Regions from separate parts of the Nocardioides sp. J9 genome, predicted to be linked through region 3. Evidence: predicted binding sites of a transcription regulator. Region 3 holds the regulator's gene; each other region holds the start of a gene.
What was found. The regulator HrcA, encoded in region 3, represses chaperone genes, less so after heat shock. The targets are predictions, from matches to a motif close to TTGGCACTCGNNNNNNNCGAGTGCCAA.
Positions count from the first base shown of each region.

Region 1: a site for HrcA is predicted at 4,684-4,710, ahead of groES (co-chaperone GroES). Genes of this name have one in related genera too.
Region 2: a site for HrcA is predicted at 3,457-3,483, ahead of groL (chaperonin GroEL). Genes of this name have one in related genera too.

Region 1 covers NZ_VLJQ01000076.1:892-10,445, forward strand. Annotated here, with positions in the region: gene L615_RS12210 (S-(hydroxymethyl)mycothiol dehydrogenase) at 1-564, shown strand, start outside; gene L615_RS12215 (MBL fold metallo-hydrolase) at 561-1,190, shown strand; gene L615_RS12220 (class I SAM-dependent methyltransferase) at 1,203-2,381, opposite strand; gene L615_RS12225 (MMPL family transporter) at 2,405-4,579, opposite strand; gene groES (co-chaperone GroES) at 4,839-5,132, shown strand; gene groL (chaperonin GroEL) at 5,236-6,858, shown strand; gene L615_RS12240 (GNAT family N-acetyltransferase) at 6,975-7,859, shown strand; gene L615_RS12245 (cytochrome ubiquinol oxidase subunit I) at 7,918-9,312, shown strand; partial or broken gene L615_RS12250 (cytochrome d ubiquinol oxidase subunit II) at 9,309-9,554, shown strand, end outside.
Region 2 covers NZ_VLJQ01000126.1:3,740-13,293, forward strand. Annotated here, with positions in the region: gene L615_RS21215 (AMP-binding protein) at 1-1,227, opposite strand, end outside; gene L615_RS21220 (OsmC family protein) at 1,305-1,769, shown strand; gene L615_RS21225 (SigE family RNA polymerase sigma factor) at 1,835-2,350, shown strand; gene L615_RS21230 (hypothetical protein) at 2,429-3,394, shown strand; gene groL (chaperonin GroEL) at 3,547-5,175, shown strand; gene L615_RS21240 (RidA family protein) at 5,415-5,804, shown strand; gene L615_RS21245 (MFS transporter) at 6,013-7,260, shown strand; gene L615_RS21250 (nitrate reductase subunit alpha) at 7,257-9,554, shown strand, end outside.
Region 3 covers NZ_VLJQ01000138.1:1,384-10,937, forward strand. Annotated here, with positions in the region: gene L615_RS22600 (DUF3097 domain-containing protein) at 1-30, opposite strand, end outside; gene L615_RS22605 (hypothetical protein) at 135-344, opposite strand; gene L615_RS22610 (MBL fold metallo-hydrolase) at 373-1,218, opposite strand; gene L615_RS22615 (hypothetical protein) at 1,238-1,684, opposite strand; gene hrcA (heat-inducible transcriptional repressor HrcA) at 2,011-3,042, shown strand; gene dnaJ (molecular chaperone DnaJ) at 3,072-4,238, shown strand; gene L615_RS22630 (16S rRNA (uracil(1498)-N(3))-methyltransferase) at 4,248-4,991, shown strand; gene L615_RS22635 (winged helix DNA-binding domain-containing protein) at 4,992-6,041, opposite strand; gene L615_RS22640 (Gmad2 immunoglobulin-like domain-containing protein) at 6,038-6,979, opposite strand; gene L615_RS22645 (Gmad2 immunoglobulin-like domain-containing protein) at 7,011-7,946, opposite strand; gene L615_RS22650 (SigE family RNA polymerase sigma factor) at 7,946-8,533, opposite strand; gene L615_RS22655 (HIT domain-containing protein) at 8,601-8,945, shown strand; gene L615_RS22660 (PhoH family protein) at 9,031-9,554, shown strand, end outside.

The DNA.
Region 1 (9,554 bases), on a different contig from region 3:
AAGTCCATCGCCGTCATCGGCTGCGGCGGCGTCGGGGTCGCCGCGATCGCCGGTGCCGCGCTGGCCGGTGCGTCGCCGATCATCGCCGTCGACATCGATGCGCGGAAGCTGGAGAAGGCGAAGGAGCTGGGCGCCACCCACACCGTCGACTCATCGAAGGTCGACCCGGTGGAGGAGGTCAAGCGGATCTGCGCGGAGACCTACGAGGGCGCCGACGGCGCCGACGTCGTCGTGGAGGCCGTCGGGCGCCCCGAGACGTGGAAGCAGGCGTTCTACGCACGCGACCTGGCCGGGACCGTCGTCCTGGTGGGCGTGCCCACCCCCGACATGAAGGTCCCCGACATCCCGCTCATCGACGTCTTCGGTCGCGGCGGGGCGCTGAAGTCGAGCTGGTACGGCGACTGCCTGCCCAGCCGCGACTTCCCGATGCTCGTCGACCTCTACCGCCAGGGTCGCCTCGACCTCGACGCCTTCGTCACCGAGGAGGTCGGTCTGGGTGACGTGGAGGCCGCCTTCGCCCGGATGCACGACGGCGACGTGCTGCGCTCGGTGGTGGTCCTGTGACCGGCCGGGCACGCGTCGACCACGCCGTCTCGTCGGGGACGTTCTCCCTCGACGGCGAGACCTTCGAGGTCGACAACAACATCTGGGTCGTCGGCGACGACGAGGAGTGCATCGTCATCGACGCCCCGCACTCCGTCGACGACATCCTCGCCGTGGTCGGCCAGCGTCGGGTCAACGCGATCGTGTGCACCCACGCCCACGACGACCACGTCCGCGTCGCCCCCGCCCTGCGCGAGGCGGTCAACGGCGGCGCCGGCGCACCGATCCTGCTCCACCCCGACGACCGGCCGCTGTGGGAGCTGACCCACACCGACCACCTCTGGGACGTCGACCTGTCCGACGGGCAGGAGATCACCGTCGCCGGTACGACGCTGCGGGTGCTGCACACGCCGGGGCACGCTCCCGGCGCCGTGTGCCTCTACGCGCCCGACCTGGACTGCGTGTTCACCGGCGACACCCTCTTCAACGGCGGCCCCGGCGCCACCGGTCGCTCGTTCAGCGACCGGCCGACCCTGGAGGACTCCATCCGGGCGAAGCTGTTCGACCTGCCCGACGACACGGTCGTGCACACCGGGCACGGCGACGACACCACCATCGGCGCGGAGGCCGCGGCGCTCGGCCGGTGAGCGTGCTGGGCCTCAGCCCAGCGGGTCGACGAGGAGGGCCGTGCCCTCGCCCGCGACGCGGGTGAGGACCACGGTCGCCTCGGCGTCGCCGCGCAGGTCCAGCCGCTTGCGCAGCGCCTCCGGGGACACCTCGACGCCGCGCTTCTTGAGCGTGATCCTCCCGACGCCGCGCTCGCGCAGCGCGGCCCGCAGCTGCTTCTCGCGGTAGGGGAGCTCCTCGACGACCCGGTAGGCCCGGGCGAACGGCGTGCGGAAGGCGTCGTCGGAGGTCAGGTAGGCGATCTTCGGGTCGACCAGCCCGCCGTGCACCCCGGCGGCGACCGCGGTGACCAGGCCGGCGCGTATCACCGCGCCGTCCGGCTCGTAGAGGAAGGCGCCGACCGCGCGGGTGCCGACGGCGTCGGCGCCCGGGTCGTCCTCCTCGGTCAGCGTCGCCAGCCCGCCCTCGCGGATCACCGTCGCGCGGCGGGCGACGGTGGCGGTGCGCCCGGACCACAACGCCGCCTCCTTGACCTCGCCGTCGTCGCTGACCCACTCGGCCTCCACGCCGTCGGGGACCAGGTCGTGCGGGATGCCGGGTGCGACCTTCACGCAGGCGTCGCGGCGCAGCAGGCCCTCGACCCACGTCCACGGCGGCGTCCAGTCGTCGACGCGGAAGCTGCGCCCGGCGCCCGAGCGGCGGGCGGGGTCGGCGAACGCGAGGTCGAAGGCCCGGTGGTCGACCGTCGTCGCGTCGGCGACCTGGACCGCGCCGGGCAACCCGGCCGCGGCGAGGTTCGCCTCCGCCATCGCGACCCGCACCGGGTCGAGGTCGACGCCGGCGCAGATGATCCCGACCCGGGAGGCGGCGAGCAGGTCGCCACCGATCCCGCACCCGAGGTCGACCAGCGTCCGCGCGCCGAACGCCGCGGCCCGACCAGCGCGGTGGTCGGCGACCCGCTGCCGGGTGGCCTGCTCCAGCGCGTCGGGGGTGAAGTACATCCGGGCGGCGAGCTCGCCGAACTTCGCGACCGCGCGCTGCCGGAGCTCGACCTGCCCGAGCGCCGCCGCGGCACGCTCGCCGGTCGTCGTACGACGCAGGGCGGAGCCGGCCGCCAGCGGGCTCGCGCCGTCGGCGACCAGGGTGGTGGCCTCGGCCAGCAGCGCCTGCCCGTCGTCGGTCAGCAGCCACCGGAACGTCTCGAGGTCCACCCCCTGATCCTGTCAGGCGGTGCTCACTTCACGAGGTCGACCCCGGCCGGCACCTCGTCACCGTCGCGGGGCTCGCCACCGGCAGGCCCGTGCCCGTGCGCGTCGTCGCGGGCCTCGTCCCCGTGGCCCGGCCACCAGGCGACGTGGCCCAGCAGCGAGGTCAGCGACGGGGTGAAGAACATCGACATCACGAACGCCACGATCAGGATGCCGACGGCGAGCGCGAAGCCCATCGACACGATGAGCGTGTTGCCGCCCAGCATCAGCGACGCGAAGGTGCCGGCGAGGATGATGCCCGCGGCGCCGATGGTCGGGCCGGCGTGGGTGACCGCCTGCGACGCGGCGTCGTGCGGGTCGCGGCCCTCGCGGGCCTCCTCCCTCAACCGGGCGATCATCAAGATGTTGTAGTCGGTGCCCAGTGCCGTGACGAACAGGTAGATGTAGATCGGCAGCATGAAGATCAGGCCGGGCTCACCGCCGATGTTCTGGAACGCGATGACTGTGAGGCCGAGGGTCGCGGCGAAGCCGAGGCCGACCGCGGCCATCAGGAACCACGGGGCGACCAGGCTGCGCAGCAGGAGCGCGAGGATCAGCATGATCACGCCGGCGGCGACGGGGAAGACGACCTTGTAGTCGCGGGCCATCGCCGAGGACATGTCGGCGAAGATGCCGGGCGTGCCACCGACGTACGCCTCGGTCCCCTCGGGCGCCGCGTCGTGGGCGGTGTCGCGGATCGGGCCGGCGACGTTGTCCTGCGCGGCGTCGGAGACCGGGTCGTCGGCGAGCGTCAGGTAGTACTGGAACGCCGAGCCGTCCTCGGACGGGACCGGGCCGGCGACGGCGTCGACGCCCCTGGCTCCCTCGAGCGCCGCCTTGAACTCGCCGAGCTGGGCCTCGGTCACGTCGGCGCCCTCGGCGTCGACGAGCACCGGCACCGGCTCGGCGGCACCGGCGGAGAAGTTCGCCTGGAAGGTCTCCATCGCCTCGGTGGACTCCACGCCCTCGGGCAGGCTGGAGTTGAAGTCGAAGGACGGGTTGAAGCTGAGCGCGAAGAGCGCGAGCACCGTCATCACGCCACCGGAGACGAGCGCGACGACGCCCGGGCGGCGACCCACGGCGCGGCCGAGCTTCACGAACGTGCCGTGCTTCGGCTCCTTCTGCCACGACTTCGACGGCCAGAAGAGCGCGCGGCCGAGCAGGGAGACGACCGCCGGCACGAGGGTCAGCGCGGCCAGCAGGGTCACGAACACGGCGATGGCCAGCGCCGGGCCGATGGCGCGGAAGATGCTGAGCGAGCTGAGCACGAGCGCCATGAACGCGACGATGACGGCGCCACCGGCGGACGCGATCGCCTCGCCGGCACGGTCGAGGCTGTGCACGACGGCGTCCTTCACCTCGGCGCCCTGGCGCAGCCGCTCGCGGTGCCGGAAGAGGAAGAACAGGATGTAGTCGGTGCCGACGCCGTAGAGGACGACGACGAGGATCTGCTCGACCGAGGCGTCCGCCTTGAGGTCGAAGAGGTCGTTGGCCCAGGCGATCGCGCCGGTGGCGATCATCGAGACGATGCCGACGGTCACGATCGGCAGCAGGCAGATCAGCACGCTGCGGAAGATCAGTGCGAGCAGGCCGACGATCAGCACGATGGTGGCGATGCCGACGATCACGAGTGTCTGCTCGCTGGACTCCTGGGAGTCGAGGCCCTGCAGCACCGCGCCGGTCGCCCGCACCTCGAGGCCCGAGTCCCCGGTGAGCTCGTCGATCTCCTCACGCAGGTCGCGACCGTCGTCGAAGGCCTGGGTGTCGTAGCCGGTGGCGCCGTCGGCCAGCGGGATCACGGCGAAGAGGACCGTGCCGTCCTCCGACAGGTTCGGCTTGCCCTGCTCGTCCTGGAAGAAGACGGCCGGCTGGAAGGTGTCCGTGCCGAGCTCGGGTGCGAGCTCCTGGGCGAAGGTCCCGACCTCGGCCTGGTCCTCGGCGGTCAGCGCCGCGCCGTCCTCGCGCTCGATGACGAGGATGGCGCCGGGGGAGAAGGCGTCGGAGAACTTCTCCTCCTGCAGCTGCAGTGCCTGGATCGACTCGTAGTGGTCGGGCAGGAACTCGGAGTTGTCCTGGGTCGACTCCAGGGCGGGCGCGGTGCTCACGACGACGGCGGCGAGCAGGATCCACCCGGCGATGACGAACCAGCGGAATCGGGTCACGAAACGACCCAGGGCAGCGAACATGGGGGCAACGCTTCCGTGTCCGCGCGACCCCGGTCAACCGACTTTGGTAGAAACTCGCGCTGGCCCGGGCCCGGGCACCTCTGGCACTCGCTTGCCGTGAGTGCTAGTTTCATCTTTGGCACTCTCGCACCGAGTGTGCCAACGCCGGTCGGGGGCGCCCCTCGCGCCTGCGGCCGCACCACGAACCAGCAGTAGAAACCAAACGCATCAGCCCTAGAAAGTGGAGGTCGACATCGTGTCGGTCAACATCAAGCCGCTCGAGGACCGGATCGTCGTCAAGCCCCTCGAGGCCGAGCAGACCACCGCCTCCGGTCTGGTCATCCCCGACACGGCCAAGGAGAAGCCGCAGGAGGGCGAGGTCCTCGCGATCGGCCCCGGCCGCATCGACGACAACGGCAACCGCGTCCCGCTCGACGTGGCCGTGGGTGACAAGGTCATCTACAGCAAGTACGGCGGCACCGAGGTGAAGTACGCCGGCCAGGAGTACCTCATCCTCTCGGCCCGCGACGTCCTGGCCGTCCTGGCCTGACCTTCGAGTCTCGAACCGCCCGGGACGTCGTCCGCATCGGTCGCCCCGGCGACCACGCGGACGACGTCCCGGGCGGTCGGCTTTCCACAGCAAGGAGCAACAAGTGCCCAAGATCCTGGAGTTCGACGAGAACGCCCGGCGCGCGCTCGAGCGCGGCGTCGACGCCCTCGCCAACACCGTCAAGGTGACCCTCGGCCCCAAGGGCCGCTACGTCGTGCTCGACAAGAAGTGGGGCGCGCCGACCATCACCAACGACGGCGTGACCGTCGCCCGTGAGGTCGAGCTCGACGACCCGTTCGAGAACCTCGGTGCCCAGCTCACCAAGGAGGTCGCGACCAAGACCAACGACGTCGCCGGTGACGGTACGACGACCGCGACCGTGCTCGCCCAGGCGCTCGTGCACGAGGGCCTCCGTGCGGTGGCCGCCGGCGCCAACCCGATGGGCCTCAAGCGCGGCCTCGACGCCGCCGGCGGCGCGGTGGGCGACGCCCTCCGCTCGGCCGCCCGCGACGTCGACGACGAGAAGGACATCGCCTCCGTCGCGACCGTCTCCTCGCGCGACAGCCACATCGGCGACCTGCTCGCCGAGGCCTTCGGCAAGGTCGGCAAGGACGGCGTGATCACCGTCGAGGAGTCCAACACCCCCTCGACCGAGCTCGAGTTCACCGAGGGGATGCAGTTCGACAAGGGCTTCAACTCGGCGTACTTCGTCACCGACGCGGAGCGCCAGGAGGCGGTCCTCGACGACCCGTACATCCTCATCAACCAGGGCAAGATCTCGGCCATCGCCGAGCTCCTGCCGCTGCTGGAGAAGGTCATCCAGACCGGCAAGCCGCTCTTCATCCTCGCCGAGGACGTCGAGGGCGAGGCGCTCTCCACCCTGGTCGTCAACAAGATCCGCGGCACCTTCACCGCCGTCGCCGGCAAGGCGCCCGGCTTCGGTGACCGCCGCAAGGCGATCATGCAGGACATCGCGATCCTCACCGGCGGCACGGTCATCTCGCCGGAGGTCGGCCTCAAGCTCGACCAGATCGGCCTCGAGGAGCTCGGCCGGGCCCGCCGCGTCGTGGTCACCAAGGACAACACCACGATCGTCGACGGTGCCGGCGACGAGTCCGCCGTGCAGGCGCGCGTCGAGCAGATCAAGAAGGAGATCGAGGCGTCCGACTCCGACTGGGACACCGAGAAGCTCCAGGAGCGGCTCGCGAAGCTCTCCGGCGGCGTCGTGGTGATCAAGGTCGGCGCGCACACCGAGGTCGAGCTCAAGGAGAAGAAGCACCGCATCGAGGACGCGGTCTCCGCGACCCGGGCCGCGATCGAGGAGGGCATCGTGCCCGGTGGTGGCTCGGCCATCATCCACGCCTCGAAGGTGCTCGACGACGACCTCGGCCTCACCGGTGACGAGGCCGTCGGCGTCCGCATCGTCCGCAAGGCCGTCGAGGAGCCGCTGCGCTGGATCGCCGAGAACGGCGGCGAGAACGGCTACGTCGTCACGCACAAGGTCCGCGAGGCCGGCGAGGGCACCGGCTACAACGCCGCGACCGGCGAGTTCGGCGACCTCATCGCGCAGGGCGTCATCGACCCGGTCAAGGTGACCCGCTCGGCCCTGGCCAACGCGATCTCCGTCGCCGGCATGCTGCTCACGACCGAGACGCTGGTCGTGGACAAGCCCGAGGAGGAGGAGCCCGACGCGGGCCACGGCCACGGGCACGGCCACGGCCACTGACCGGCAGCTGACCGGCTGCACAGCCTGAACCCCGGCCCGTCGTACCTCTCGGTGCGGCGGGCCGGGGCGGTTTTTCGGCGTCGCGTCGTCTCGGCCCCCTCCGGCATGATGGGGCCATGCTGTGGAGAGTGCGCGCCGGACTGCCCGACCGACCCGGAGCGCTCGCCCAGCTCGCCGAGGCGTGCGGTCGCGCCGGCGTGAACATCCAGACCGTCCAGGTCTTCCCGGGTGACTCCTCGGTCACCGACGAGATGGTGCTGCAGGTCCCGCAGGACTGGACCCGTGACCGGCTCGGCGAGCTGGTCGACGGCGCGGGCGGGCAGATGGTCTCCGCCGTCCCGGTCACGACCGCGGCGCTCGAGGACCAGCCGACGCGCTACGTGCAGGCCGTGCGCGCGATCATCGACCAGCCCGCGAGCTTCCCCGACGTCGCCGCGCACCTCTTCGACGCCGACGTCACGCCGAGCGCGGACCACGACGACGTGCTGGAGATGACGGTCGGCGGCTCGGCCACGATCCAGATCCGCCGCGACACCCCGTTCACCGAGACCGAGCGCCAGCGGGCCGCCGCGCTCGCCGAGCTGGTCGGCGAGGTCCTCGACCGGGCGGCACCTCCGGCGCCGCACCAGCCCGCCGCCAGCGCGACCCCCGACTTCGTGACCGACGGCCCGGTGGTGACGGCCCTGGCCGGCGGCAAGGTCGCCGGGCGCGCGGAGTACACGAAGGTCGAGGGTGACGGCCCGTGGCCGGTGGACCTGTGGGTCGACCCGGCGTGGCACCGCCGCGGTGTCGGCACCCAGCTGCTCGCCGGCATCGCGCGCGCGGCGCGGTCCGCCGGGTGCGAGGAGATCGTGCTGACCGCCCCCTCCGACACCAAGGCGGTGCTGCCGATGGTGCTCGCGGCCGGCATGCGCGGGCGGATCCGGATGGCGGGGGAGCGGTTGACCGTGCGGATCTCCATCACCGACCTGCGCGCCGGAGCAGGTGGCACCGGGGTGTGACCGAGTCGTCAGCCCCGACCTTTTGTGAACGCATTCACAAGAGGCTAGCGTCGAGGACGTGCTGACCCCCGACGTCGTCACCACCGTCCTGACCCAGCTCGCCACCGACGCCGAGCCCGCGGGCCTCCTGCCGGCCCGCCAGCAGATGGCGCTCTCGCTCGGCTGGCACATCATCCTCGCCTGCTTCGGCGTCGCCTTCCCGGCGATGATCTTCGTGATGCACCTGATCGGCATTCGCCGCGACGACCCGGTCGCGCTCGGCCTGGCGCACCGCTGGGCCAAGGTCTCCGCCGTCCTCTTCGCCATCGGCGCCGTCTCGGGCACGGTGCTCAGCTTCGAGATGGGCCTGCTGTGGCCCGGCCTGATGGGCACGTACGGCGACGTCCTCGGCCTGCCGTTCGCGTTCGAGGGCCTCGCCTTCTTCCTCGAGGCGATCTTCCTCGGCATCTACCTCTACGGCTGGAACCGGATCCCGCCGAAGCGGCACGTGCTGATGGTGCTGCCCATGGCGGTGACCGGTGTGTTCGGCGCCTACTGCGTCCTCGCGGTCAACGCGTGGATGAACGCGCCGACCGGCTTCGACCTCGTCGACGGCGAGGTCACCAACATCGAGCCGTGGTCGGTGCTCTTCAACCTGCAGACCTTCACCCAGTTCGCGCACATGTGGATCGGCGCCTACATGGTGGCCGGCTTCTCCGTCGCCGGGGTGTACGCCGTGGGGCTGCTCCGCGGCCGCCGCGACCAGCACCACCGGCTCGGCTTCATCGTGCCGTTCGCGTTCGCGTCGATCGCCGCCGTCGCCCAGCCGTTCATGGGCCACGTGCTCGGCAGCGGCCTCGACGAGCGCCAGCCCGCCAAGCTGGCGGCCTTCGAGCTCGCCGAGACCACGGAGAGCCCCTCGCCGCTGCGCCTGGGTGGCGTGCTCGTCGACGGCGAGGTGAAGTGGTCGATCGACATCCCGGTCCTGGGTTCGGTGATCGCGATGAACTCCCTCGACGAGCCGGTGCCGGGCCTCGACACCATCCCCGAGGACGAGCACCCGCCGGTCAACCTGACCCACTGGGCCTTCCAGACGATGGTCGGCATCGGGACCCTGCTCGCCGGCGCGGTCGTGCTCTTCTGGGTCCAGCGCAAGCGGGGCCGGGACCTGCTGCAACGGCGGTGGTTCCTGCGCTTCGCCGCCGTCGCCGGCCCGCTCGCCGCGGTCGCGCTCGAGGCGGGCTGGATCGCGACCGAGGTCGGCCGCCAGCCGTGGATCGTGCACGGCGTCATGCGCACCCCCGAGGCGGTCGGCGACTACAGCGCGAGCCTGTGGTGGCTGCTCGGCATCTCCACCGTCGTCTACACCGCGATGACCGTCGGTGCCGTCGTCGTGCTGCGCTCGATGGCCCGTCGCTGGCGCGAGGGTGCCGAGGACCTGCCGAGCCCCTACGCCCCGGAGGTGTCCCGATGAGCCTCGAGGTCGCCGTCGCTGCCGCACTCTTCGTCGGGGTCATCGCCTACGCCGTCCTCGGCGGGGCCGACTTCGGCTCCGGCTTCTTCGACCTCACCGCCGGCAGCAGCCGGCGCGGCGCGGAGCTGCGCACGCTGGTCGACCACAGCATCGGCCCGGTGTGGGAGGCCAACCACGTGTGGCTGATCTACGTGCTGGTGACCTGGTGGACCGGCTTCCCGGAGTCCTTCGCCGCCGCGATG
Region 2 (9,554 bases), on a different contig from region 3:
CCCGTCCTCCTCGCGTCGCGCGAAGTCGCCGGGCAGCACCCAGCGGACGCCGTCGACCTCCTTGAAGGTCGCCGCGGTCTTCACCGGGTCCTTGTAGTAGCCGAGCGGGACCGGGCCCGTGCGGCCGAGCAGGCCGTCGACGCCTGGCGGGCACGGCTTCATCTCCGGGTCGAAGACCTCGACCTGGTCGTTGACGGTGAACCGCGGGGCGGCTGCACCACCGTCGGTGCCGTCGTCGATGCGGGAGCCGGCGGCGCCGGACTCGGAGGAGCCGTAGGAGTCGAGGATGAAGCGGCCCGGCAGGGCGCGGCGGATCTCCTCGCGCACGCCGTCCGAGAGGGGGGCGGCGCCGTTCGAGACCGCGGCCAGGCTGGACAGGTCCCAGCGGTCCGGCTCGGCGAGGATCGCCTCCGCGACCGGGCGGCCCATCGCGTCGCCCAGGAAGGTCAGCGACACGACCCGCGCCTTCTCGACCAGGTCGAGGATGCCGGTCGCGCTGAAGCTCGGCTCGGTGTAGAGCGCGACGGTGTGGCCGGCGACCTGGCTGCCGCCGTGCATCATCGGGCCGCAGGCCAGCAGCACCATCGGGGTCTCGACCGCGACCGCCTCCTCGACGAGCTGCTCGACGGAGTCGAGCGGTGCGCCGTAGCGGCCGGCGTTGAGGGCGGCGCGGATGAGGTCCTCGATCCGCCACACCACGCCCTTGGGGCTGCCCGTGGTCCCACCGGTGTAGAGCACGTAGTGGTCGTCGCCGGAGCGGCCGTTGTCGAGGCGCTCGGCTGACGCGGCGGCCAGCGCGGCGTCGTACTCCTCGCCGAGGACGACCATCTCGCGCAGTGTGGGGGTGTCCAGCGCCTCGACCGCGTCGACGAACTCCGGCGCGATGATCGCGGCGACGCAGTCGGCGTTGTCGTAGAGGTAGGCCAGCTCGTCGTGCAGGTACTTGTAGTTGATGTTGATCGGCACCGCCCGCGCCTTGAGGCACCCGTAGAGCGCGTCGATCCACTCGATCCGGTTCGTCGCGTGCACGGCCACGTGCTCGCCCGGCTGCACGCCCAGGGACACCAGGTGGTTGGCCAGCCGGGTGGCGCGGTCGTCGACCTCCGCGAAGGTCCAGGTGCGCTCCATGGTGACGATGGCGGCGCGGTCGGGGAGCGCGTCGGCCATCGCCTCGAGGACGTCGGCGAGGTTGATCGGTCGCGGCGAGGACGGTGTGGTGGGGGTCACACGCGTAGCCTGCCAAACGAGAACGTGTTCCATCCAGCGTTCCGCGGTTTCGGTCCGGTGGCCGGGACACTGTCCCGGTGACCGACCACCACTACGCACTCGACCTGACCTGGCAGGGCAACCGCGGGACCGGTACGTCCGGCTACCGCGACTACGGGCGCGACGTCCTGCTCCGGGCGGAGGGCAAGCCCGACCTCGCCGGTTCCGCCGACCCCACCTTCCGCGGCGACGCGACGCGCTGGAACCCCGAGGAGCTGCTGCTGGCGGCGCTCGCCCAGTGCCACCTGCTGTCGTACCTGCACTCGGCGGTCAGCCACGGCATCGTCGTCACGGCGTACGACGACAGCCCCACCGGCACGATGGCCCAGGTCGGCCAGGGCGGGCACTTCACCGAGGTCGTGCTGCGCCCGCGGGTCACCATCACCGACCCGGCCCTCGTCGGGCTGGCCCGCGAGATCCACGAGGAGGCCAGCCGCAACTGCTTCATCGCCGCGTCGGTCAACTTCCCGGTGCGGCACGAGCCGGTCGTCGAGGTCGCCTGACCCGCCCGCGCGACTCGGCCGGGTCGGTCCTCCAACCTTCTGGCCCGGGTGTGCGTTGATGGGGTGTGACCACCGACGAGGAGGCGTTCCGCAGCTGGGCGGCGCGTGCGCAGCAGGACCTGCTGCGCACCGCCTTCCTGCTCACCGGTGACCGCCACCGCGCCGAGGACCTGGTCCAGGAGGCGCTGGCGAAGGTCGCCCTGCGCTGGCGCCGCCTGCGTGACGGCAACCCGACCGGCTACGCGCGGCAGGTCGTCGTGCGCGACAACATCTCGGGGTGGCGCAAGCGCCGCCGGGAGGTGCTCGGCACGGACCCGGGCCGGGGTGGCCCCGGGACGCAGGTGCGCGACCACGCGCCGGCCACGGAGCGGCGGATCGCGCTCGACGCCGCCCTCGCCGCGCTGACACCGCGGCAGCGCGCGGTGGTCGTGCTGCGCTACTACGACGACCTCACCGAGCGAGCCGCCGCCGAGGCCCTCGGGGTGAGCGTCGGCACCGTGAAGAGCCAGGCCCACCTGGCCCTGGCCCGCCTGCGCGAGGCGGCGCCCGAGCTGGCCGAGCTGCTGGGGGAGGAGGTCTGAGATGACCGGCGAACGACTGCACGAGGTGCTCCACGAACGCGTGGCGGACCTGCCCGGGGCCGACCTGGTCGACGCCGCGTGGGCCCGCGCGCGCCGGACCCGCCAGCGGCGGGCGGTGGGGCTGGCCACCCGGCCGGGGCGGAGCCCCGGGGTTCGTACGCCGGCGCGCAGGTCTGGCAGGCGCCCGACGTCGCCGACGAGCCGAACCTGCCGCGGCTGCAGGGCGGCCCGCTGCCGGCCGAGGTCGACCTCTCCGGCGCCGGGCCGGTGGCAGCCGGGATCGGGCGGGCCGTCGCGGTCTTCGAGGTCGACGACGACCGGGGCCTCGACCGGGTCGTCGCGGTGGGGGAGGACGGGACGTCGTACACGCTCGACGTGGCGGGCATCGATCCGTGGGCGGACAGCGGGGGCAACTGGCTCAGCCCGCTGTCGAGGGCAAGCCTGGCGCCGGACGGCGAGCGGGTCTTCCTGCGCCAGACCGGCGCGCTCGCCGTCTACGACTTCGGCACCGACGAGTGGACCCGCATCGACCTCGACGGGCGGGACCCCGAGGACACCTGGTGGGCCACCGACCGGTTGCTCGTCGTCCCGGCCGAGGGCGCCGCGCCAGGCCTCGTGCTCGACGCCGACGGCACCCGGGTCGACACGCCGGCGGTCGACCCGCCCCCGCCGGTGCGCCTGCTCACCGACGACGAGCCCTACGGGGTGCCGGTCGACGCCCGGGATGCCATCGCGCAGGGCCTCGTCCTCTCCGGCGACCCCTCCCGCGCCGGGCCGGACCTCCGGTCCCGGGAGGGCGTCGCGGTGCGGTGGGGCGGGCAGAGCGCGGTCCTCGTCGTGCCCGACGGCCCCGGCCGTCGGTGGCTCCAGTGCTGCCCCGTCGTGGGCTGGCTCGACGAGGCGACCGTGCTGCTCGAGTCGCGCCACTCCCGGGCCCGGGTGCTGGCCTGGCGTGCGGGCACCGAAGAGCTCAGCCGGGTCGCCGACATCCGCGGCTGGCGGGCCGGGGACGAGGCCTTCGTCGGCAGCTACGCGATCCCGTGAACCGCCCGGTCCCGGCCGCCGTTCCGAGGCCCGAGATTCACCCGACCAACTCCTGCTCTCTCCTTGCACTCGCCATGGGCGAGTGCTAAACATGATGCTGGCACTCTCGCCTTGAGAGTGATAACGGACATCGCGAAGGAATCGCAGGAGTTATGTCGAAGCTGATTGCTTTCAACGAGGAGGCCCGGCGTGGCCTCGAGCGTGGCATGAACACGCTCGCCGACGCCGTCAAGGTCACCCTTGGCCCCAAGGGCCGCAACGTCGTCCTGGAGAAGAAGTGGGGCGCCCCCACGATCACCAACGACGGTGTCTCCATCGCCAAGGAGATCGAGCTCGAGGACCCCTACGAGAAGATCGGCGCCGAGCTGGTCAAGGAGGTCGCGAAGAAGACCGACGACGTCGCCGGTGACGGTACGACGACCGCGACCGTCCTCGCCCAGGCGCTCGTCCGCGAGGGCCTGCGCAACGTGGCCGCCGGCGCGAACCCGATGGGCCTCAAGCGGGGCATCGAGGCGGCCGTGAGCGCCGTCTCCGAGCAGCTCCTGGGCATGGCCAAGGACGTCGAGACCCGCGAGCAGATCGCTGCCACCGCGACCATCTCCGCCGGCGGCGACGCCACCGTCGGTGACGCCATCGCCGAGGCGATGGACAAGGTCGGCAAGGAGGGCGTGATCACGGTCGAGGAGTCGAACACCTTCGGCATCGACCTCGAGCTCACCGAGGGCATGCGGTTCGACAAGGGCTACATCTCGGCCTACTTCGTGACCGACCCCGAGCGCATGGAGACCGTCCTCGAGGACGCCTACGTGCTCATCGCCAACAGCAAGATCAGCAACGTCAAGGACCTGCTGCCGCTGCTGGAGAAGGTCATGCAGTCGGGCAAGCCGCTCGTCATCATCGCCGAGGACGTCGACGGCGAGGCCCTGTCGACCCTGGTCGTCAACAAGATCCGCGGCACCTTCAAGTCGGTCGCCGTCAAGGCCCCCGGCTTCGGTGACCGCCGCAAGGCCATGCTGCAGGACATCGCCATCCTCACCGGTGGCCAGGTCATCTCCGAGGAGGTCGGCCTCAAGCTGGAGACCGCCGGTCTCGAGCTGCTCGGCCAGGCCCGCAAGGTCGTCATCACCAAGGACGAGACCACCATCGTCGAGGGTGCCGGCGAGCAGTCGCAGATCGAGGGCCGGGTCAACCAGATCCGCGCCGAGATCGAGAACTCCGACTCGGACTACGACCGCGAGAAGCTGCAGGAGCGCCTCGCCAAGCTGGCCGGCGGCGTCGCCGTCATCAAGGTCGGCGCGGCCACCGAGGTCGAGCTCAAGGAGCGCAAGCACCGCATCGAGGACGCTGTCCGCAACGCGAAGGCGGCCGTCGAGGAGGGCATCCTCCCCGGTGGTGGCGTCGCGCTGGTCCAGGCCGGTGCGAACGCGTTCGACAAGCTCGAGCTCGAGGGTGACGAGGCCACCGGCGCGAACATCGTGAAGGTCGCGCTCTCCGCCCCGCTCAAGCAGATCGCCATCAACGCCGGCCTCGAGGGCGGCGTCGTCGCGGAGAAGGTCGCCAACCTCCCTGCCGGTGAGGGCCTCAACGCGGCCTCCGGCGAGTACGTCGACCTGCTGGCCAACGGCATCATCGACCCGGCCAAGGTGACCCGCTCGGCGCTGCAGAACGCCGCGTCGATCGCCGCGCTGTTCCTCACCACCGAGGCCGTCGTGGCCGACAAGCCGGAGAAGGCCGCCCCCGCGGGCGACCCGACCGGCGGCATGGGCGGCATGGACTTCTGAGTCCAGCCCCACCCGCACCACAACGAGGCCCCCGCCCACGGCGGGGGCCTCGTCGCGTTTTCCACCCCCCTCCTGCCGGACGGTCGAGACGTCACTTCCGGCCTGTTGAAGCGTCACTTCCGGCTCGTCGAGTGGTCACAAGTGGCAGGTCGAGTGGTCACTTGTGGCACGTCGAGGGGTCAGATGCTGCCCGCGCAATCCGGGTGCGGCGCCACGCGGCCCCGGAGCAGGATGGCGTCATGCCTGTCGAGCTGCTGCGTGCCCCTGCCCTCGCCGACGACGTCCCCTACGCCTACGCCGCGCGGGCCCACGGCCTCGTCCTCACTGCGGGTGCCTGCCCGCTCGACGAGAGCGGTGCGGTCGCCCACGTGGGCGACGTCGCGGGGCAGGCACGCCTGGTGATGGCCAACCTCGTCACCGCCCTGGAAGCGGCGGGGTGCACGCTGGCCGACGTCGCCAAGTCCACCGTGTACGTCGCCTCGTCGGACCGCGCCGATCTGGTCGCGGCGTGGGGCGAGGTGCGCGCCGCGTTCGGCGACCACGACGCCCCCAGCACGCTGCTCGGCGTCACCGTGCTCGGCTACCCCGACCAGCTCGTCGAGGTCGAGGCGATCGCCGTCGCCCCCTGACGGTCCGCGCCTGATCGGCGCGAACCGGGACGGAGTCCCGCCCGGTGCCACCCGGACGGCCCGGGTCCTCGGCCCCGGGGTCGTCCCCGCCCCAGGTCATCTCCGCCTCAGGGACTTTTGCCCTGTTGCCGAGGGCCGTCCATGGGCCATGGTGGATGTCGAAGCTGTGGGGCCGGTCGAGGGAGCCCGGCACCCGGAGGAGGCGACGATGCGGACCACCGGACGAGCGCAGGGAGCCACCAGGGCGGCACGCCACACATCCGCCACCCCCTGGGTGATGCTGGGCATGGCGACGCTCGGCTTCGTCGTGAACTTCTGGGCGTGGGCCCTGCTGAGCCCGCTCGGCCCGCTGTTCCGCGACACCGGTGACCTGGGCGACCTCAGCGAGTCGGACGTCTCGCTGCTCGTGGCCGTCCCGGTCGTCGTCGGTTCGCTGGGACGCATCGTGGTCGGCGCGCTCACCGACCGCTTCGGCGGGCGGGTGATGTTCCCGCTCGTCTCGCTCGCGACCGTCGTGCCGGTCCTCTTCGTCGCGTTCTTCGCGCTCGACTCCTACGCGCTGCTGCTCGTCGGGGGCTTCTTCCTCGGGATCGGCGGCACGGCGTTCGCGGTCGGCGTGCCCTTCGTCAACGCCTGGTTCCCGCCGGAGCGTCGCGGCCTCGCGGTCGGCATCTTCGGCGCCGGCATGGGCGGCACCGCCATCAGCGCGCTGACGACCGTGCCGCTGTACGACGACGCGGGGGAGCGCGCGCCGTTCCTGATCACCGCCGCCGTGCTCGTCGTGTACGGCGTCGTGGCGTGGCTCGTCCTGCGCGACGCGCCCGGTCGCACGGTGCCCTCGGCGCCGCTCGGGCAGCGGCTCGCTGCGACGGCGAGGCTGCGGATCACCTGGCAGGCGTGCGTCCTCTACGCGATCGCGTTCGGCGGCTACGTCGCGTTCTCAGTCTACCTGCCGGCCTACCTCAAGACCGCGCACGGGCTGACGGCGGCCGACGCGTCGAACCGGATGGCCGGCTTCGTCGTGGTCGCGGTGCTGATGCGTCCCGTCGGCGGCTGGCTCGCCGACCGGATCGGCTCGGTGCAGGTGCTCGGGGTCGGGTTCACCGTCGTCACGGTCTGCGCCGCCGTGGCCGCGGGGACACCTCCGCTGGAGGCCGGCGGGACGGTGGCCTTCCTGGCCATGGCGGCCGCGCTCGGTGCGGCCAGCGGTGCCACCTTCGCCCTCGTCGCGCAGGTGACCGAGCCGAGCCGGGTCGGCGGTGTCACCGGGCTGGTCGGTGCCGCGGGCGGCCTCGGCGGGTTCGTGCCCCCGCTGGTCATGGGCTACGTCTACGGCCGCACCGACTCCTACGCGATCGGGCTGTGGCTGCTGGCTGTCGCTGCCGCCGCCGCGCTCGTCCTCACCTTCACCATCGTCAGCCGCACTGCCACCGCGCCGAAGGAGACTGTCGCATGACCGACCTCGAGTCCCGACTCCAGCGGGTGGCCATCGGGTCGCGCCGGTTCTTCACGAAGGCGGAGGTCAGCGACGACGCCCGGGCGCTGTTCAGGAGCGGTGGCCGCGAGGGCGACGTCTTCTACCGCGACCGCTGGAGCCACGACAAGGTCGTGCGCAGCACCCACGGCGTCAACTGCACGGGTTCGTGCTCGTGGAAGGTCTACGTCAAGGACGGGATCATCACCTGGGAGGCGCAGCAGACCGACTACCCGAGCGCTGGTCCCGACCGACCGGAGTACGAGCCCCGTGGCTGCCCGCGCGGGGCCGCCTTCTCCTGGTACACCTATAGCCCGACCCGGGTGCGCTACCCGTACGTGCGGGGCGTGCTGCTCGACATGTTCCGCGCCGCGAAGCAGCAGTACGGCGACCCGGTGGTCGCCTGGGGCTCGATCGTCCAGGACGCCGAGAAGGCCCGGGCCTACAAGCGAGCCCGGGGCAAGGGCGGCCTGGTGCGGGCCTCCTGGGACGAGGTGGTCGAGCTCGTCGCCGCGGCCCACGTCTACACCGTCAAGCGCTGGGGCCCGGACCGGATCGCCGGCTTCTCCCCGATCCCCGCGATGTCGCCGGTGTCGTACACGTCGGGGGCGCGCTTCCTCGAGCTCATCGGCGCGCCGATGCTCTCCTTCTACGACTGGTACGCCGACCTGCCGAACGCCTCGCCGCAGATGTTCGGCGACCAGACCGACGTCCCCGAGTCGGGGGACTGGTGGGACGCGGGCTACCTGATCATGTGGGGCTCGAACGTCCCGATGACCCGCACGCCCGACGCGCACTGGATGACCGAGGCGCGCTACCGCGGGCAGAAGGTCGTCGCGGTGGCGCCGGACTACGCCGAGAACGTGAAGTTCGCCGACGAGTGGGTCAGCCCGGCGCCCGGCACCGACGGCGCCCTCGCCCTGGCGATGGGACACGTCGTGCTCAAGGAGTACTTCGTCGATCGCGAGGTGCCCTTCTTCACCGACTACAACAAGCGCTACACCGACCTGCCCCACCTCGTCTGCCTCGAGCCGACCACGGACGGCGCCTGGCGTCCCGGGAAGTTCCTGGTCGCCGGCGACATCGACCACCCCGAGGGCGGCACCGAGAACGCGATGTGGAAGCCCGCCGTCCTCGACGCGACGACCCGCGAGGTGCGCATCCCCAACGGCGCCCTCGGGCACCGCTTCGGCGAGGAGGGGATGGGCCGCTGGAACCTCGAGCTCGGCGACATCGACCCCGCGCTGAGCGTGCACCAGCTCCGCGACGACGCCGTCGAGGTCGAGCTGCCGCGCTTCGACGCGGCGGACGGCAAGGTCCGCCACCACCGCCGCGGCGTCCCCGTGGTCCGCGTCGGCGACCGCCTCGTCACCACCGTCCTCGACCTGGCGCTGGCCCAGTACGGCGTCGCGCGCGACGGCCTCCCCGGGCAGTGGCCCGCCGGTGACGACGACCCGGACGGCGTCGCCACGCCGGCCTGGCAGGAGCAGCACACCGGCGTACCGGCCGCCCAGGTCCGGCGCCTGGCCCGGGAGTGGGCGCAGAACGCGATCGACACCCAGGGCCGCGGGATGATCCTGATGGGCGCCGGGGTCAACCACTGGTACCACTCCGACCAGATCTACCGGGCGATGCTGGTCCTGACCACGATCACCGGGTGCCAGGGCCGCAACGGCGGCGGCTGGGCCCACTACGTCGGCCAGGAGAAGGTCCGCCCCCTGATGGGCTTCCAGCACCTCGCCTTCGCCCTCGACTGGCACCGGCCGCCGCGCCACATGAACCAGACCGCGTACTGGTACGTGAACACCAGCCAGTACCGCTACGACACCTTCAGCGCCGACGACCTCGACGCCGGCACCGGCATCTTCGCCGGCAGCAGCGTCATGGACCTGCTGGCGCAGTCGGTGCGGCTGGGGTGGACGCCGAGCTACCCGACCTTCGACCGCAGCAGCCTGCAGGTCGCCGACGACGCGGCCGCCGCGGGGATGGAGGTGCCGGCATACGTCGCGCAGCAGCTGAAGGAGGGGACGCTCCGCTTCGCGGTCGAGGACCCCGAGCACGAGGACAACCACCCCCGGATCCTCGACCTGTGGCGGTCCAACCTGCTCGGCAGCTCGGCCAAGGGCAACGAGTACTTCCTGCGCCACCTGCTCGGCACCGACAGCGCCGCGACCGCGCAGGAGGCGGCGCCCGACCAGCGACCGCGCACCGTCCGGTGGGCCGACGAGGCGCCCGAGGGCAAGCTCGACCTGCTGATGACCATCGACTTCAGGATG
Region 3 (9,554 bases):
TGACAGCACGTCGGTCCCGTAGCGATCCACGACGGACAACCGTAGGTCGTGGCGCCGCGCGGCCGGTGGTGCCGCGCCGTCGACGGGTGCGTCACACCGGGCGTCGCGGGCCGGTCGGCGACGGTCAGTGACGGTCAGATCGGCGGCTTCTGGTCCTGTGCCGCGTCGTCGCCGTCGGGCCCCTCGACCGGTTCGTCGCCCTCCTTGCCCTCGGTGAGCAGGCCCTCGACGGTCTCGCCGTCGGGCAGTCCCTCCGCGAGCGGGTTGTCCTCGTCTGCGACGAGGTCCTCGGGCAGGTCCTCGTCCGGCACGCCGAGCCGCGGTTCCTCGTTCTTCTCGCTCATGCGGGGGTGGTACCCGCATCGGCGCCGGTCAGGCCATCGGGAGCCGGCGGGCGCCGCGGGGGAGCTGGGCGTAGCCGCGGGCGACCGCGTCGTGCAGCAGGTCGACGGGCCAGGGCCACTGCGCGGAGGCGAGCGCCTCGACCTGCGGCACACCGCGGGACGCGAGGTTGCGGATGGTCTCGCCGACGGCGCGCAGGTCGTCGCACTGCTCCTCGACGAAGCGCCGGTCGACCACGGCCCCGTGGCCCGGGACCACGACCGACGCGGGCGTCAGGAGGCCGAGGACGAGGTCGAGGGTGGTCGCCCACTCCAGGGGCCAGCAGTCCGGACCCATCCCCGGCGGCGCGGACTCCTCGACGAGGTCGCCGGCGAGCAGCACGTCGGCGTCCGGCACCCGGACCACCAGGTCGCCGGCGGTGTGTCCGCGCCCGGGGTGGACCAGCTCGACCTGCCGGTCGCCGAGGTCCACGACCGCAGCGCTGGAGAAGGTGTGGTCGGCGGGCCGGACCTCGGTCGCGAGCACCTCCCCGGCACGCGGGTCGTCGGACTCCCGGAACGCCTCCTTGGCCCGCTCGCCCGCGGGGACCGTGCGTGCGGCGGCCTCCTCGGTCGCGTGGACCGGCAGCTCGCCGTACTCCTCGAGGAAGGTGGCGTTGCCGAAGGTGTGGTCGAAGTGCTCGTGGGTGTTGACCACCGCGACCGGCCGCGCGGGTCCGAGCCGCGCCAGTGCGTCGACCACCTCGCGCGCGGCGACCGCCGACGCGTGGGTGTCGACGACGACCATGCCGCGCTCGCCGCCGATCGCGGTGACGTTGAGGTCGTACCACGGGTGGCGCAGCACCCAGACCCGGTCGGCTATCTCCTCGAAACCCACAGCGGCCAGCCTAGGAGGTTCAGCACAGCCCTTCGTGGAGCTCGGACCGGAGCAGCTCGCCGAGGTCGGCAGCGCTGCGTGCGGCGCGGGGGAAGCGCAGCTCGTGCTGGTGGGCGCCGGTGGTGTCGACCCACCGCAGCACGACGCCGTCGGGGCGCAGGCCGCACAGCTGGACGCCGAGCAGGTCGCCGAGCCGGGTGCCGGCGCGGGTGGCCAGCGCGCGGCGCAGCTCGTCCTGGTGGCACTCGTTGGCGTGCTCCACGGCCCGCTGGAGGAAGCCGCGGTTGAGGTCGTGGTCGGGGGAGGTGAACGCGGCCAGCGGGACCCGGAGCCGGCCTGCGGCCGGTCCGTCCCGGCGGTCGAGGACCGCGAAGTCGAGGTCGAGCGCCACGCGGGCGCGCAGCTCGCCGCAGCACGCGCACTCCTCGGGCCCGTCGGCCACGAGGCGGCCCGACAGGGTGAGCACGGCGTCGCGGTCGGGGGAGGAGGGTGAGCCGAGGCCGCTGTGCAGGGTGAGCAGTGCGCTGCMGCSGMCSGRSGCGGCGWGCSSSWGGGCGMCGMCGSSGGSGSKGMRGAGGKCSGMSCSSKSGGACATGGCCGCTTCCTCCTGTCGTCGCTTCATTAGGTGAGCCTAACCTACCTGGTCGTGTCGTTCGAGGGGAAGGGCCGTGTCGCCGGTCCCGGGAACCGCGGGGGCGCGGGTAGGATTGGCACTCCTGCTGGCGGAGTGCCAAGACCGCCAGTGCGACAGGATCAGCTCAGCAGTCCACGAGGTTTCGTCAGGAGGTCGGCATGCAGGAGGAGCGCAGGCTCGCCGTGCTGCGGGCCATCGTCGAGGACTACGTCGCCACCGAGGAGCCGGTCGGCTCGAAGGCGCTGGTCGAGCGGCACCACCTGAAGGTCTCGCCGGCGACGATCCGCAACGACATGGCGGCGCTGGAGGACGAGGGCTACCTCACCCAGCCGCACACCAGTGCGGGCCGGGTGCCGACCGACAAGGGCTACCGGCTCTTCGTCGACCGGCTCTCGACCGTCAAGCCGATGACGTCCGCCGAGCGGCGCGCCATCGCCAGCTTCCTCGACGGGGCCGTCGACCTCGACGACGTCGTCCACCGCTCGGTGCGGCTCCTGGCCCAGCTCACCCGCCAGGTGGCGGTCGTGCAGTACCCCACCCTGTCGCGCTCGACGGTGCGCCACGTCGAGATCGTCGCGCTGACCCCGACCCGTCTGCTGCTCGTGCTGATCCTCAGCACCGGGCGCGTGGAGCAGCGCCACGTCGAGCTGGCCTCCGAGCTGAGCGAGGACGAGCTGGTCACCCTGCGCTCGCGGATCAACCGCGCGGCGACCGGCCAGGTCATCGGCGACGCCGCCGCGGCGCTCGGCGCGCTCACCCGCCCGCCGGAGGAGGGTGGCGACCCGGAGTTCGACGCCACCACCCGCACGGTCGTGGAGTCGCTGGTCGAGGCGATGAGCGACCACCGCTCCGACGAGCGCATCGTCGTGGGCGGTACGGCGAACCTCGCCCGCTTCGGCGACAGCTTCGACACCTCGATCAAGCCGCTGCTCGAGGCGCTCGAGGAGCAGGTCGTGCTCCTCAAGCTGCTCGGCGAGGCGACGAGCGGTGGCGCCGTCACCGTCCGGATCGGCGCCGAGGGCCCCTACCAGGAGCTGGCGACGACGTCCGTCGTGGCGACCGGCTACGGCCCCGACGACGCGCTCGCGTCGCTCGGCATCGTCGGCCCCACCCGCATGGACTACCCAGGAACGATGGCGGCGGTGCGCGCGGTGGCGCGCTACGTGTCGCGCATCCTCGACGAGAGCTGAGCCCCGCTCAGCCACGTGATGGAGATGAAGTGAGCCAGGACCCCTACGAGCTGCTCGGTGTCGCCCGCGACGCGGACGCCGACACCATCAAGAAGGCCTACCGCAAGCTGGCCCGCCAGCTGCACCCCGACGTCAACCCCGACGCCGAGAGCCAGGAGCGGTTCAAGCAGGTCACCGCCGCCTACGAGGTCCTCTCCGACCCGCAGAAGCGGGCTGCCTACGACCGCGGCGGCGACCCGTTCGGCGGCGGCTTCGGGGGCCAGGGCGCCGGCTTCTCGTTCACCGACATCATGGACGCCTTCTTCGGCGGCTCGCCCGGCGGTGCCGGCGGCGGCCGTGGCCCGCGGCCGCGCACGCGCCGGGGCCAGGACGCGCTGATCCGCATCGAGGTCGACCTCGCCGAGGCCGCCTTCGGCGTGGCCCGCGAGCTCAAGGTCGACACCGCCGTGCACTGCTCCACCTGTGGGGGCGAGGGCACCGCGCCCGGCACCCACCCGGTGCCGTGCGAGACCTGCCGCGGCGCGGGCGAGGTCGCCCACGTGCAGCGCTCCTTCCTCGGCGAGATCCGCACCCTGCGCCCCTGCGCCGCGTGCCGCGGCTTCGGGTCGGTCATCCCCGAGCCCTGCCGCGAGTGCGCCGGCGACGGCCGCGTCCGCTCGCGCCGCACCCTCACGGTCAAGATCCCTGCCGGCGTCGACACCGGCACCCGCGTCCAGCTCAGCGAGCAGGGCGAGGTCGGCCCCGGCGGCGGCCCCGCCGGTGACCTCTACGTCGAGATCCAGGTCGCGCAGCACCCGGTGTTCTCGCGTCACGGCAACGACCTGCACTGCACGGTCTCGGTGCCGATGACCGCCGCCGCCCTCGGGACGACGATCACCCTGCCCACGCTCGAGGCCGACCTCCCCGACGTCGAGGAGAGCGGGCTCGAGACCTCCTTCGAGCTGCCCATCCCGGCCGGCACGCAGTCCGGCCACGAGGTGGTGCTGCGCGGCATGGGCGTGCCCGGCCTGCGCGGCGGGCGCGGCGACCTGGTCGTCGCCATCGCCGTCGAGACGCCGACCCGCCTGGACCCGCGCCAGGAGGAGCTGCTGCGCGAGCTCGCCGCCATCCGTGGCGAGGAGCAGCCGTCCGGCGACGTGCGCCCGCCCCACAAGTCGGTCTTCGGCCGGCTCCGCGACGCGTTCACCGCACACTGACCTGCCGCTGTGACCCTCCCGCAGCACCTCGTGCCGACGCTCGACGGCGTCGCGCCCGGTGACACCGTGACGGTCGACGGCGACGAGGCGCACCACGCGGTCGTCGTACGACGGCTGCGGGTGGGGGAGGCCTTGCTGCTCACCGACGGCGTCGGCCGGCTGGTGACCGGTGAGGTCAGCGAGACCACCAAGAAGTCGTTCACCGTGGTCGCCCGGGAGGTCGCCGACCTGCCCGAGCCGCGCCCGCGGGTGACCGTCGTGCAGGCACTGCCCAAGGGCGACCGCGGCGAGCTGGCCGTGGAGGTGCTGACCGAGGTGGGCGTCGCCCGGGTCGTGCCGTGGGCCGCCGGCCGCAGCGTCGCGGTCTGGAAGGGCGAGCGCGCCGCGAAGTCGCTCGCGAAGTGGCAGGCCACCGCCCGGGAGGCCGCCAAGCAGGCCCGCCGCGCCTGGCACCCCGAGGTCGTCCCGCTCGCCTCCACCGACGACGTGGTGGAGCTGGTCGGCTCGGCAGACGTGGCGGTGGTGCTGCACGAGGACGCCACCGAGCCGCTGGCTGCCCTGGCCCTGCCCGCCGACGGTGACGTCGTGGTCGTCGTCGGCCCCGAGGGCGGGCTCACCGACGAGGAGGTCACCCGCCTCGTCGAGGCCGGCGGGGTCGCCGTCAGGCTCGGCACCGAGGTGCTGCGCACCTCCACCGCCGGGGTGGCGGCCGTCGCCGCCCTGCTGTCGCGGACGGGGCGCTGGGGCGCCTGATCAGCGGGCGAGCAGCGCCTCCACCAGCGCGACCTCCTCGTCCAGCCCGGCCTGCTCGGCGCGGGTGAGCGGGCGGAGCAGGTCGACGACGACCCGGTCGTCCTCGACCCGCCACAGGCCCTCGAGCCAGCCGTCGACGAAGAGCGCGCTGGCCTGCGCGCCGGTGACGCCCATCCACGCGTTGCGACGCTCGCGCTCGGTGACCCGGTCGCGGCCGGCGTGGGAGAGCCAGAGGTTGTCGTAGGTGCCGAGCAGGCGCACCGGGGCGGGCACGTCCTCGTCGGCGATCGGGGCGCCGTCGACGTCGAAGAGCACCTTGCCGTCCTCGTCCTCGTGGCGGACGAGGTCGTCCATCCCCTTGAGCACCGGCGCGAGGCGGGTGATCCCGGACCACGTCGTCACGTCGGCAGCGGTGGCGGGCCCGAAGGCGCGCAGGTAGCGGCGGACCAGGGCGGGCACGTCGGGCTCGGCCAGCGCGGCGCCGAGCCAGCGCTCGGCGAAGTCGTAGGCGACCGCGGTCGACGAGGTGGGCTTCCAGCACCCGCGTGGCGGCAGCTGGACCAGCACCTCGGCCACCCGCGCGACCTGGCCGAGCTGGCCGGCGGTGTAGTCCGGGAAGTGCTCTGCGAGGCGGGCGGCCATCGTGCGCTGGGGGAGCGGGCCGTCGGCCAGCACCTCGCGCACCGCGGCCGCGAACCGCTCCCGGTCCACGGTGCGCGCCTCCCCGATCGTCTGGCTCGACCGCAGCTCGCGCTCGCGCACCGGCGCGGCCCACACGGGCAGCGTGAGTGCGTCGGCGGGCAGGTGCAGGTGCACCGTGTCGCGCAGGCTCAGCACGCGCACCAGCTCCCGTGACTCCAGCGCGCGACTGACCTCCCACGGGTCGAGGTCGGTGAGCCGCGCCGCGAGGGAGAGGTACGGCGGCAGCGACTCCTGCGCCTGCAGCCCGACCAGGTGGTCGACCATCTCCGCGGGCGTGCGGTCCACCCGCTCCAGCAGGTGCTGGCGCAGGAGGAGGGTGCGGTTGAGCCGCCGCCGGGTGAGCCTCACTCGATCCGGATCCGCTTCGTGTCCTCGGTCGGGCCGCCGCCCTCCCCGTTGGACGGGTCGTCGGTGCGGGCGACGAAGGTGTAGCGGCCCGGCGGCAGCTTGCGCGCGTCGATCTCCACCTCCCAGGGCCAGAGCTTGTCGATCCAGCCCTCGGCCATGGCCGAGCCCTCCAGCACGACCTTGCCGCTGGCGTCCTCGACCTGCCAGATGTGCGTCGCCTCGAACGAGCTCGCCCGTCCCGAGGCGGTGAACCGCTTGCCCACCACGCTGCCCTCGGCGGGCTCGGTGATGTTGACGAGCGCGAGGACGTCGAGCTGCGGTCGCGCCTTCAGCCCGTCGCGCACGGGGATGCCCAGCAGGGTGCCGGCCGGCTGCCCGTCCAGCTCGACACGGACGGGCAGCCGCTCGCCGATCGTGCCCTGCAGCGTGTAGACGAGCTGCTGGACGGCCAGCCGCGCCCGCGCGCGGTCGAGGCGGCCGCGGGTGAGCCAGGTGTCGTCGGCCAGCCCCACCACGATGGCGTCGTCCGCCTGCTCGACGGACGCGAACCGTCCGGTGGGCCACAGCGTGCGGTAGTCGGGGTCGACCGGGTCGCCGGTGGTGACGGCGGCCGCGGCCGCCACCAGCTTGTCGACGCCGGACGCCTGGGTGAACTCCCGGAACAGCCGGTCTCCCTGCGGCGTGTCGCCGACGTAGTAGACCGGGATGACGTCGGGGCCGGGCGCGTCGGTGGGCACCTCGGTGGCCGGGTCGCTCGTCTCGGGCTGCACGGTCGGGCTCGCGGTGTCCGTCGTCGGGTCGGCGGCCTGGGACGTCGGGTCGCCGGCGGCGTCGCCCGGCTCGTCGTCGCCGCATGCGGCGAGCACGCCGAGGGCGAGCGTCGCGGCGATCGCGGCGACGGTACGACGGCGCCGGGTCAGGCTGCGGGAGGTGCTCATGGGATCGATCCTTCCGTGCAGGGGGGACTGGTCAGCGGACCGTGACCGTCCGCGTGTCCTCGGCCGGGCCGGCGTCGGTGTCGACGGCGACGACCAGCAGGTAGGTGCCGGGCGGCACCTCGGCGATGCCGGTGGTGTGCTCCCAGGCCAGGTCGTCGGGGGTGACCGTCCCGGAGGCGACGGCGACTCCCTGGTCGTCGCGGACCTCCCAGCGGACGTCGCCCTCGACGCCGTTGGCCACGGTGCCGCGCAGCGTCAGCAGGTCGTCGACCTCGTGGCCCTCGACCGGGTCGGTGATGTTGGCCGGCGCGAGGAGGCGGTTGTCGCGCGCCACCCCCTCGCCGGCGTCGGGCCCGAGGGTCGCGACGGGCGAGGAGAACGCGACCGGGAGGGTCTCGCCGACCGCCGCCTGCGCGGTGAGCACGGCCTGCTGCACGACCGGTGCGGCGGGCAGGACGCCGACGGTGGCAGAGAGCTCGACGCGGACCCGGCCGTCGCTCACCTCGACGCCGGTGAACGCGCCGGCGGGCCACCCGCTGCGGTAGTCGGGGTCGAGCGGGCCCTCGTCCTGCTCCAGCAGGCGCAGCGCGGCGAGCACCCGCGCCTCGTCGTCGGCGGCCGGTGCGACGGCGCGGAACTCGCGGAAGAGCCGCTCCCCGAGCGGGGTGTCGGCCAGGAAGTAGGTCGCGACCACCTCGTGGCGCTCGGGGGAGCCAGCGGGCTCGCCGTCGCCGGACCCGGGCAGGCCCACCGTGCCGAGCCAGCCGCCGATGCCGACCACCGCGGCGGTGGCGACGCCGGCGCCGAGGACGAGGGCCCAGAGTCGGCTGGACCGCTGCGGCCTGGGGGTGGTGCGACGCCGGATCTCGCCGAGCCGGTCCCGGGGCTCCACGTCCGCGACGGCGTCGCCGAGCGCCCGCTGCAGGTCCAGGTCGATCGGGTCGTCGGGTCCGGTGGGGTGCGCCATCACTGGCCGTCCTTCAGGTCGTGCGCGGCCAGTATGGGCCGCAGGGTGGCGGCGCCGCGCGAGGCGTGGCTCTTGACCGCGCCGCGGCTGATGCCGAGGGTCTCGGCGATCTCCGCCTCGGAGAGCTCGAGGTAGTAGCGCAGCGCCAGCACCTCGCGCTGGCGCCGGGGGAGGCGTTGCAGGGCGTCGAGCACGCTGCGCCGCCGGCTGTCGGCGAGCACCGGCTCGTCGGCCGGGGGTGCGTCGTCGACCCGGTGCTGGCGGGCCAGGTGGCGCTGGACGACGCCGCGGTGCCGCAGCGCCGACCGCGACCGGTTCACGACCGTCTGCCGCAGGTAGGCCAGCGCGCGGTCCGGGTCGTCGAGGCGTTCCCAGCGCCGGTGCAGCTCCACGAACGCGTCCTGGACGACCTCCTCGGCCTGCCCCTGGTCGCGCACGAGCAGCACGGAGAGCCGGACGAGCCGGTCCCAGTGGGCGACGTACAGCGCCTCGATCGCGGCGTCGGCGTCGCCCATCACGCGCCCCGCCGCCGCGGCGAGGCCGCCGGCGGAGACGTGGGGTGCGCCGAGCACTGCATGGATGGTCACGTTAGTTCCACGCCCGACCCCCGGAGCCGGTTGACACGGCTTCCCGGCGATCTGCCAAGGTGGCAGCGTGAGCGACCCGGACTGCCTGTTCTGCAAGATCGTCGCCGGCGAGGTCCCGGCCGAGATCGTCCACGAGGGGGAGCGGACCGTCGCGTTCCGAGACATCAACCCGCAGGCCCCGCTGCACGCGCTGGTCGTGCCGCGCGAGCACCAGCCGAACGCCGCCGCCACCGCCGACGCGGACGCGCAGGCGTTCGCCGACCTGGCCGTCGCGGCCCGCGAGGTCGCCGCCGCCGAGGGGTACGACGACTACCGGCTGGTCTTCAACACTGGTGCCGGCGCGCAGCAGACCGTCTTCCACACGCACTGCCACGTGATCGCCGGCCGGCCGCTCAGCTGGCCCCCGGGCTGACAAACGGCTGGGTCCTCGGGCGTCCCTCCCGTAGCATGGAGGGGACCGACTGCCGCTTTGAAAGGCCGCCCGCCGCCGGGCATCCATGACCGACTCAACACCCACCCCGATCACCGCCACCCGGCACACCGTCGTCGTGCCGAACAGCATCGACATGGTCACGCTCTTCGGACCCGGTGACGAGCACCTCGGCATCATCGAGAAGCGGTTCGGCGTCCAGGTCCACGTCCGCGGCAACCGGGTCACCCTCAGCGGCGACCCGCACGAGCTCGAGCTCGCGGAGAAGCTCATCGAGGAGCTCGTCGCGATCCTGCGCACCGGCCAGGGCATCACGCCCGAGGTCGTCGAGCGCGTCGAGGCGATGCTGCGTGCCCAGACGTCCACGTCCGAGCGCCCGGCCGACGTGCTGTCGGTCAACATCCTGAGCAACCGCGGCCGGTCCATCCGGCCCAAGACGCTCAACCAGAAGCGCTACGTCGAGACGATCGACAACCACACGATCACCTTCGGCATCGGCCCGGCCGGCACCGGCAAGACCTACCTGGCGATGGCCAAGGCGGTCCAGGCGCTGCAGGCCAAGCAGGTCACCCGGATCATCCTCACCCGCCC